2 regions of the Microbispora sp. CSR-4 genome follow, and region 2 is predicted to be linked to the other one. Evidence: riboswitches for the same ligand, from Rfam matches in the RefSeq annotation. Region 2 holds a riboswitch; the other holds the start of a gene.
The links. A riboswitch is a leader RNA that binds a small molecule or an ion and turns the genes downstream of it on or off. The one in region 2 is predicted to bind thiamine pyrophosphate.
Positions count from the first base shown of each region.

Region 1: it holds a riboswitch for thiamine pyrophosphate, as region 2 does, so the genes downstream of both, FLV34_RS14185 (cytosine permease) here and thiO (glycine oxidase ThiO) in region 2, are expected to answer to the same signal.

Region 1 covers NZ_VJVX01000015.1:93,586-97,992, forward strand. Annotated here, with positions in the region: gene FLV34_RS14165 (GPP34 family phosphoprotein) at 1-187, opposite strand, end outside; gene FLV34_RS14170 (TenA family protein) at 230-835, shown strand; gene FLV34_RS14175 (Fpg/Nei family DNA glycosylase) at 858-1,736, shown strand; gene FLV34_RS14180 (rhodanese-like domain-containing protein) at 1,811-2,134, shown strand; TPP riboswitch at 2,373-2,489, shown strand; gene FLV34_RS14185 (cytosine permease) at 2,480-3,820, shown strand; gene FLV34_RS14190 (TetR/AcrR family transcriptional regulator) at 3,875-4,407, opposite strand, start outside.
Region 2 covers NZ_VJVX01000001.1:411,340-415,746, forward strand. Annotated here, with positions in the region: gene FLV34_RS01940 (Rv2175c family DNA-binding protein) at 1-82, opposite strand, end outside; gene FLV34_RS01945 (NAD(P)/FAD-dependent oxidoreductase) at 126-1,304, opposite strand; TPP riboswitch at 1,476-1,586, shown strand; gene thiO (glycine oxidase ThiO) at 1,575-2,711, shown strand; gene thiS (sulfur carrier protein ThiS) at 2,708-2,908, shown strand; gene FLV34_RS01960 (thiazole synthase) at 2,911-3,675, shown strand; gene FLV34_RS01965 (PASTA domain-containing protein) at 4,055-4,407, shown strand, end outside.

The DNA.
Region 1 (4,407 bases), on a different contig from region 2:
CGCCCATCGGGGTGGGATCGACGGGCACGACCTTCGTGCCGTCGAGGTCCACCCGGCGGCGTACGGCCAGCTCCGCGAGCAGGGCCCCGGCCAGGGCGCAGTCGAGCTCCACCGAGCCGATGATCGGCTTCCCGGTGTCCTCCCGGTAGGCCAGCAACACCACTTCCTCGGCGATCGTCAGTGTCACGGAGTCGAGCCTAGCTCCGGATTAAGGTCACAATGAGCCCTTATGGGAATCTCTGCTGACCTGCACGCCATCGGGCGGCCGATGCTGGACGCCCAGCTCGCGCACCCGACCGTACGCGGCATCGCGGCGGGCGACCTGCCCGAGACGGTTTTCCGGTCATGGCTGGAGCAGGACTACCTGTTCCTGCTCGACTACGTCCGGGTGTTCTCGCGGCTGGCCTGGCAGGCTCCGGACGCCCACCTCGGCGACCTGGTCGACCTGGCGTACGCGACCTGGCACGACGAGCTCGACCTGCACCGGTCGCTGGCGGCCGGGTTCGGCGCCGACCTCGACGGCGCGGTGAAGGGGCCGGCCTGCGCGGCGTACACGTCGTTCCTGCTGGAGTCGGCGGCGAACTACGGCGAGGGGCTGGCGGCCCTCTATCCCTGCATGTGGGGCTACTCGACGCTCGGCAAGATCCTGGCCGCCGACCCGCCGGCCGAGCCGCGCTACCGCGCCTGGGTGGACACCTACGCCGATCCCGGGTTCGCGGCCCTGGCCGCGCGCATCGGGACGATGATCGACGAGGCGGCGCCTGACCCGGCGCGCGCCCGGGAGCTGTTCGTCCGCGGGATGGAGCACGAGCTCGCGTTCTGGGACGTGCCCTGAGGGGCGGGGTTAGTGTGAGGGCATGCCGGAGCTGCCCGAGGTCGAGGCGCTCGCCGAGTTCCTCCGCGAGCACGCCGTCGGCCGTGCCGTCATCGGGGTCGACGTGACCGCCTTCCAGGCGCTCAAGACCGTCGACCCCCCTGTCACCGCGCTCGCCGGGCTGCTCGTCACCGGCGTGGCGCGGCACGGCAAGTTCCTCGACGTCGACTGCGACGGCCTGCACTTCGTCACCCATCTGGCCCGCGGCGGCTGGCTGCGCTGGCGTGACGACCTCACCGGCGCCAAACCGGTGCGGCCGGGCAAGGGCCCGCTCGCCGTCCGGGTGCGGCTGTCACCAGGCGAGGACGGCCGCGCCCCCGGGTTCGAGCTGACCGAGGCGGGCACACAGAAACGCCTGGCCGTTTACGTGGTGCGCGATCCCCAGGACGTTCCCGGCATCGCCGGCCTCGGACCCGACCCGCTGTCGGAGGACTTCACGCCCGACCTGCTCAAGACGATCGTGAGCGGCAGCCGTACGCAGATCAAGGGCCTGCTGCGCGACCAGAAGGTGATCGCGGGCATCGGCAACGCCTACTCCGACGAGGTGCTGCACGTCGCGAAGATGTCCCCCTTCAAGATCGCCGGAACGCTGACCGACGGCCAGGTCGCCGACCTGCACGACGCGATCGTGAGCACGTTGCGCGACGCCGTCGGGCGGGCCAGGGGGCTGGCGGCCAAGGACCTCAAGTCGGAGAAGAAGTCGGGCCTGCGCGTGCACGGCCGTACGGGCGAGGCGTGCGAGGTGTGCGGCGACACGATCAGGGAGGTGTCGTTCGCCGACTCGTCGCTGCAGTATTGCCCGACCTGCCAGACCGGCGGCAAGCCGCTGGCCGACCGCCGGTTGTCGCGCCTGCTCAAGTAGCGCCCGCGGATCACCGTGGGTCACAGCTCGCCGCACGGGCCCGGGCATCGGTGGTGTGCCGTCAGAATGGGCGCATGACTTTGCCGGAAATCGCCCCCGAGGCACTGCCCGAGGACGCGTACCTGCTGGACGTCCGCGAAAAAGACGAGTGGGTGGCGGGCCACGCGCCCGGCGCCGTCCACATCCCGCTCGGCGAGCTGCAGGCGCGGGTGGATGAGGTGCCGCACGACCGGCCGGTGTACGTGGTCTGCCGGGTCGGCGGCCGGTCGGCGCACGCCGCGATGTGGCTCAACCACATCGGCCGCGACGCCGTGAACGTGGACGGCGGCATGCGGTCCTGGGCCGCGGTCGGGCGTCCCATGGTGAGCGAGACGGGAGAGACGCCCTACGTCGCGTAGCGACGGAAACGGCGGTCGTCTGGGGACTGGGCGGCGATCGCGTACGGACGGGGCGGCGGTCGCTTGGACACGGTGCGCTGCGGTCGCGTGGACACGGGGCGTATCGCTCGCGTACGGCGGCGGCGGTCGCGTGGGGAGCGCGGGCGTGGCTTGTGCACGGACGCGGGCGTCGACCGCGTACGGGCGGGGGGTGGCGTAGGAAAACGGTCAAATAAGTGTCATAATCCCCAAGACATCATCAATAACTCGCGGGAGCTCGGGCGAAACCGGGCTGAGAGGGCGGATCGAACTCGTGCCGCCGACCGCATGAACCTGTCCGGATAATGCCGGCGTAGGGAGCGTGTGATGACTTCTGCCGTCGTCGACGACGCGCACGCGGAGGTTCCCCTCACTCTGGACGAGGAGGCTCCGAGGACCCTGGGGCTGCTCGACCAGGGCGCGTTCTGGGCCAACCTCGGGGTCAGCCTTCTCGGCTTCTCGGGGGCGTTGTTCCTGCTCGACCCGCTGGGCGGCAAGCCGCTCACGTTCACCGCGGCGGTGCTCGCCGCCGTCGTCGGCAGCCTGCTCGGCACGGCGATGGTCGGCCTGGCCGCGATCCCCGGCGTGCACACCGGGCGGCCCGCCATGGTGCTGCTGCGGGGCCTGTTCGGGGCCCGGCTGTCGTACATCCCGACCGTGCTGAACATCATCCAGATGCTCGGCTGGGGCGCCTTCGAGCTGTGGGTCATCGCCAACGGCGCGCAGGCGCTGTTCGGCACGGCGGTGCCGTACGCGGTGTGGGCGGTGGCGGCGGGCGTGCTGACGATCGCGCTGACGATCCGGCCGCTCGGCGCGCTGCGGCTGCTGCGGCGCTACGTCACCGCCGGCGTGGTGATCGCGATGATCTGGCTGTCGATCGCCCTGTTCCGGCAGGGGCCGTCCGTGGGGGGTGGCTCCTGGGACGCCTTCGCCCCCGCCGTCGACTACGTCATCGCGCTGTCGGTGTCGTGGGTGCCGATGGCCGCCGACTACGCCAGGCACTCGCGGTCGAGCGGCGCGGCGTTCACCGGCGTGGTCGCCGGATACACGATCGCCCAGGTGGCCTGCCTGGCCCTCGGCATCGCCGCGCTCGCCCTGGTCGGCAACGACGGCGACAAGGTGTGGGACCCGTTCGTGGCCGCTCCTCTCGGAGTCGTGTTCTTCGGCATCCTGGTGCTGCGCGAGGCCGACCAGTCGTTCGCGAACGTCTACTCGACGACGGTGTCGATCCAGAACCTCGCGCCGCGCTGGGACCGACGGGTGATCTCGGTCGTGATCGGGGTGCTCACCACGCTGATCGCGCTGTTCGCCGACGTGAACTCCTACGGCGCGTTCCTGAGCGTGATCGGCGCGGTGTTCGTGCCGATGTTCTCCGTGCTCGTGGTGGACTACTTCCTGCTCGGCGGCAGGGGCCGGTGGAACACGGCCGAGGACGCCCCCTCGCGCTGGCTCATGGTCGTGCCGTGGGTGCTCGGGTTCGCGGCGTACTGGATCGTGACCTCCACCCCGACCGTCGCCTGGTGGGACGGGATCTGGACCAGGGTCCGCGACGCCATCGGGTTCGTCCACCAGCCCTGGATGAACGCCGCGCTCGCCGCGTTCCTCGTCGCCGGGCTGGCGACCGTCGTGCTGTCTCTCCCGGGCCGCCGCCTGCGGTCTCGCCGCTGAGCGCACAGCCTCATCGGCGTCCGCGAGAGTCGTCCGAGGGCGTGGTCCGGTGGTTCAGGACGGGTGGCCGCTCCTGTCCGCAGTGCGTACGAACGGCTCCAGCAGGGCCCGTGCGGACTCCCCGACAATCTGCGCATCCGTACCGGACTCGATCAACCGGGACCCGGCGAACACGATGGCATTGATCATCTCCGCGGTCTCGGGCACCGCGGAGACGCCGAGATCGCGCAGCGCCTCCACGAGCGGCTCCAGGAGCTGCCGGTGCATGGCACGGCTCTGCTCGGCGACCGTGTCGCCCGGCGCGACCTCCGCGAGGACGGTGGCCAGCGCGTGCTCACCCTCGCCGATCAGCTCGAAGTTGGCCAGCACGTAGGCGAGCACACGGTCGGCGGGGGTCGCGGCGGCGTCCATCGCCGCCGCGACTTCGGCCGACCAGCGGGGGAAGACGTCCTCCACCAGCGCGTTGAGCAGGTCCTCGGAGGACCGGAAGTACTGGTAGAGACTGGGCCGGGCCAGCCCGGCGCGCTCCGCGACCCGGGTCAGCGTCGGCGGCCGGCCCGTCTCCGCGAGGATCTCCCTGGCGGCGT
Region 2 (4,407 bases):
TCTTGGCGGCCTCCGAGAGGGGGAGCCACTCCCCTACGAGCTGGTCGGTCTCCCGGTCGATCTGCGCAACAGTAAGCGTCACGGAACCACCATTACCACAGGCGGGCCGCCACGAAACACCTCGATTAAGCCATAATGCAGTCGCGTAGCGGCCGGGCCGAATCCCCCACCCGCAGGGGGTCGAGCCGCCGGCCGCTCTCGATGATCTTCCGGCCCTGCACCACGTCGCGGGGGCGGTCGACGGTGAGCACCGCGGCGAGCCGGTCGTCGGCCTTCAGCCAGCACACCGCCCACTTCGGGTCCCTGCGCGGGTCGCCGCGCAGCACCATGCGGTCACCGGCCTCCCGGTGACCGGCGAACTGCACCATGTGGCCGAACTGCTCCGACCAGAAGTACGGCACCGGGTCGTAGACCGCCTCCTCGCCCAGCAGGGTGGCGGCGGCCACGTCGGGGGCCTGGAGCGCGGTGTCCCAGTGCTCGACGCGCAGCCGGGTGCGGAACCTGCGCGACCACCAGCTCGCGCAGTCGCCCACCGCGACCACGTTGGGCAGCGACGTGCGCAGGTGCTCGTCGACCACCACCCCGTCGTCGACCCGGACCGCCGACCCCTTCAGCCAGTCGACGGCCGGGCGCACACCGACGCCGGTGACGACCACGTCGGCCGGCACCCGGGCGCCGGACATGAGCGTGAGGCCGTCGGGGTCCACGCTGCCGACCAGCGCCCCGAGGCGCAGCTCGACGCCCGCCCGCGCGTACCAGCCGGTGGTGTGGCTGCCCACCTCGGGCCCGAGGGCCACGGCGAGCGGGCTCTCCCCCGCCTCCACGACGGTCACGGCGCACCCGGCCCTGGCCGCCGCGGTGGCGACCTCGGCGCCGATCCAGCCGGCCCCGACGACGGCCACGCGGGCGCCGGGGACCAGCCGCTCGCGCAGCGCGAGCGCGTCCTCGATCGTGCGCAGCACGTGCTGGCGGCCCTCGCCGCGCAGGCGGATCGGGGCGGCGCCGGTGGCGATCACCAGGCCGTCGTACTCCAGCTCTCCCTCGGTCGTCTCCAGCACGCCCTCGCGCAGGCCCTTGGCCGCCGTGCCGAGGCACAGCCGTACGTCGAGGGCGTCGAGATCGGAGTCGACCACGGTGGAGTCGGTCTCTCCGAGCAGCACCGCCTTCGACAGCGGCGGCCGGTCATAGGGGCGATGGTTTTCCTCGCCGATGAGCGTGATGCGTCCGGTGAACCCACGGAACCTCAACGCCTCGATGCTTCGCACGCCGGCCAGGCCGGCACCCACCACCACGACGTGATCCACAGCTCGACCATAGATTGCCGACAGGGGCCCTGGCCAACGGGGCCCCCATAACGAGTTGGGTAATTGACGCGCACTCGAACAGGCCCGGGTTGTGAGGCCCCGGGTGCTCTCACCACCCGGGCTCATCGGTCCCGCGATCGGCCGTTTCGGGCGGCGTACTACCCTTGGGGACGTAAGACGCGCGGGAGCCCGGCGGACCGGGCTGAGAGGAGAGCACGAGGCTCTCGACCGCCCCGACCTGATCCGGGTAATGCCGGCGAAGGGAGCGCTGTGTCCCGCACACCGCCACCCGGCGTTCAGTCCGGCTACGACGTCGTGATCGTGGGCGGCGGGGTGGAAGGCCTGGCCGCGGCCTGGCGCACCGTCCGGCGCGGCCTGTCGGTCGCGGTGGCCGACCCCTCCCCCGGAGGCGGCGCCACCCACGCGTCCGCGGGGATGCTCGCGCCGGTCAGCGAGGTGACCTACACGGAGGAGCCGCTGCTGCGGCTCGGTCTCGCGTCACTGGCGGCCTGGCCGGCGTTCCGGGCGGAGCTTGAGGACGAGACCGGCGCCGACCTCGACTACCGGACCGAGGGCACCCTGGAGGTCGCCCGCGGCGCGGACGACATGGCCGTCCTCGACGACCTCGCCGCCTTCGAGCGGACGCTCGGCCTGCGGGTAGAGCGGCTCACCGGGCGCGAGTGCCGCTCCTTCGAGCCGATGCTCTCTCCCTCCGTACGCGGTGGGCTGCTGGCCCGCGACGACGCCTGGGTCAACCCCCGCAGGGTCGTACGCGCCCTGCTCACGGCGTTCGAGAAGGCGGGCGGCACGCTGGTGACCGAGCGAGTCGCCGCGATCGACGCCCCGGAGGCGGGGGGTCCGTCCGTACGGCTGGAGTCCGGCGGGACCGTCGCGGCCGGGCAGGTCGTCGTGGCGGCCGGGTCGTGGTCGGCGTCCCTGCTGCCCGGCCTGCCGGTGCGCCCGGTCAAGGGCGAGATCCTCCGGCTGCGCGGGCCCCGGGGCTTCCTCACCCGGTGCGTCAGGGGGCTGGTGCACGGCTCCCCCGCCTACCTCGTCCCCCGGGGCGACGGCGAGATCACGCTGGGCGCGACCACCCAGGAGATGGGGTACGACGCGCGGGTCACCGCCGGAGGCGTCTACGAGCTGCTGCGCGACGCCCGCGAGCTGGTGCCCGGCATCACCGAGCTCGAACTCGCCGAGACGACGACCGGCTTCCGCCCGGGCACACCCGACAACCTGCCGCTCATCGGTCCCGCCGGGCCGCCCGGCGTGCTGGCGGCGACCGGGCACGGGCGCAACGGGGTGCTGCTGTCCCCGGTCACGGCCGACGCCGTCGCCGCGTTCCTCACCGGCGACGAGGTGCCCCCGGTCGCCCGGTTCTGCGATCCAGGGAGATTCAGCCAATGAAAGTCACGATCAACGGAGGCGCGGCCGAGCTGCCGGACGGCGCCACGGTCGGCGACGCCGTACGGACCCTCACGGCCCTCACGTCGGGGGTCGCGGTGGCGCTGAACGGCGAGGTCGTCAGCCGGAGCGCCTGGGACTCCACCCAGGTCGCCGACGGCGACGGCGTCGAAGTGCTCACGGCCGTGCAGGGAGGGTGAACATGACCGACGACGTCCTCGTGCTGGGCGGGGAGAAGTTCACCTCGCGGCTCATCATGGGCACCGGCGGCGCGCCGTCGCTCGAGGTGCTCGACCAGGCGCTCGAGGCGTCCGGCACCGAGCTGACGACCGTCGCGATGCGCAGGCTCGACCCGCAGTCGCGTGGCTCGGTGCTCGACCTGCTGCGCGCCCGCGGCATCAAGGTGCTGCCGAACACGGCGGGCTGCTTCACCGCCGGGGAGGCGGTGCTGACCGCCCGGCTGGCCCGCGAGGCGCTGGAGACCAACTGGGTGAAGCTGGAGGTCATCGCGGACGAGCGGACCCTGCTGCCCGACCCGATCGAGACCTTCGACGCCGCCGAGCGGCTGGTCGCCGACGGCTTCGTGGTGCTGCCGTACATCGGCGACGACCCGGCACTGGCCCGCAGGCTCCAGGACGCCGGGTGCGCGGCCGGGATGCCGCTCGGCGCCCCGATCGGCTCCGGGCTGGGCATCCGCAACCCGCACAGCATCGAGCTGATCGTCGAGGCGGCCACGGTGCCGGTGATCCTCGACGCCGGCATCGGCACGGCCAGCGACGCCGCGCTCGCGATGGAGCTGGGCTGCGACGCCGTCCTGCTGGCCAGCGCCGTGACCCGGGCGCACCGGCCGGACCTGATGGCGGCGGCCATGCGGCAGGCGGTCACGGCCGGGCGGACGGCCCGCCTCGCCGGGCGCATCCCGCGCCGCCGCTACGCCGAGGCGTCCTCGCCCGCCCGCGCGTCCTGAGATCCGCCGCACAGTCCGGCACCGTGGTCCGGCGCCGTGGTCCGGCACCACGGTCCAACTGTGCGGACCGACCCTGCGGTCGGGCACCACAGTCCGCCATCACAGTCCGGCTCTGGGGTCCGGCTCTGCGGTCCGGCACCACGGTCCGGCACCGCAGCCCGGCTCTGCGGTCCGGCACCGCCGTGGCCTCTGTCCTCCTCTCGCCCGCCTGCCCCGGAACGCCGGCGCGGGCGAGGCGGGAGGCGGCCGATTCCGCGTCTGGTAAGGCCGGTTTTCGGAATCGGTATGGCTTTTCGGACGGCGCGCGAGGCTGCCGAATAGGTCTCGGTTTGGGATTCGGGAACACGCCCGGCGGCAAATCACCCGTAAACTCTGGCGAGTGGACACGACGCTAACCGACCCGCTCGTGGGGCAGTTGCTCGACGGGCGCTACCGCGTCGAGTCCCGGATCGCCCGGGGTGGCATGGCCTCCGTATACCTGGCTCTGGACGTCCGGCTCGACCGCACGGTCGCCGTCAAGGTGATGCACCGCTCGCTGGCCGAGGACCCGCAGTTCGTGCGGCGTTTCATCGGCGAGGCCAAGTCGGTGGCCAGCCTCTCGCACCCCAACATCGTGCAGGTCTTCGACCAGGGCACCGACGGGGCGCACGTCTACCTGTCCATGGAGTACGTCCCCGGCCGTACGCTGCGCGACGTGCTGCGCCGGCGCGGCCACCTCCCGGCCCGCGAGGC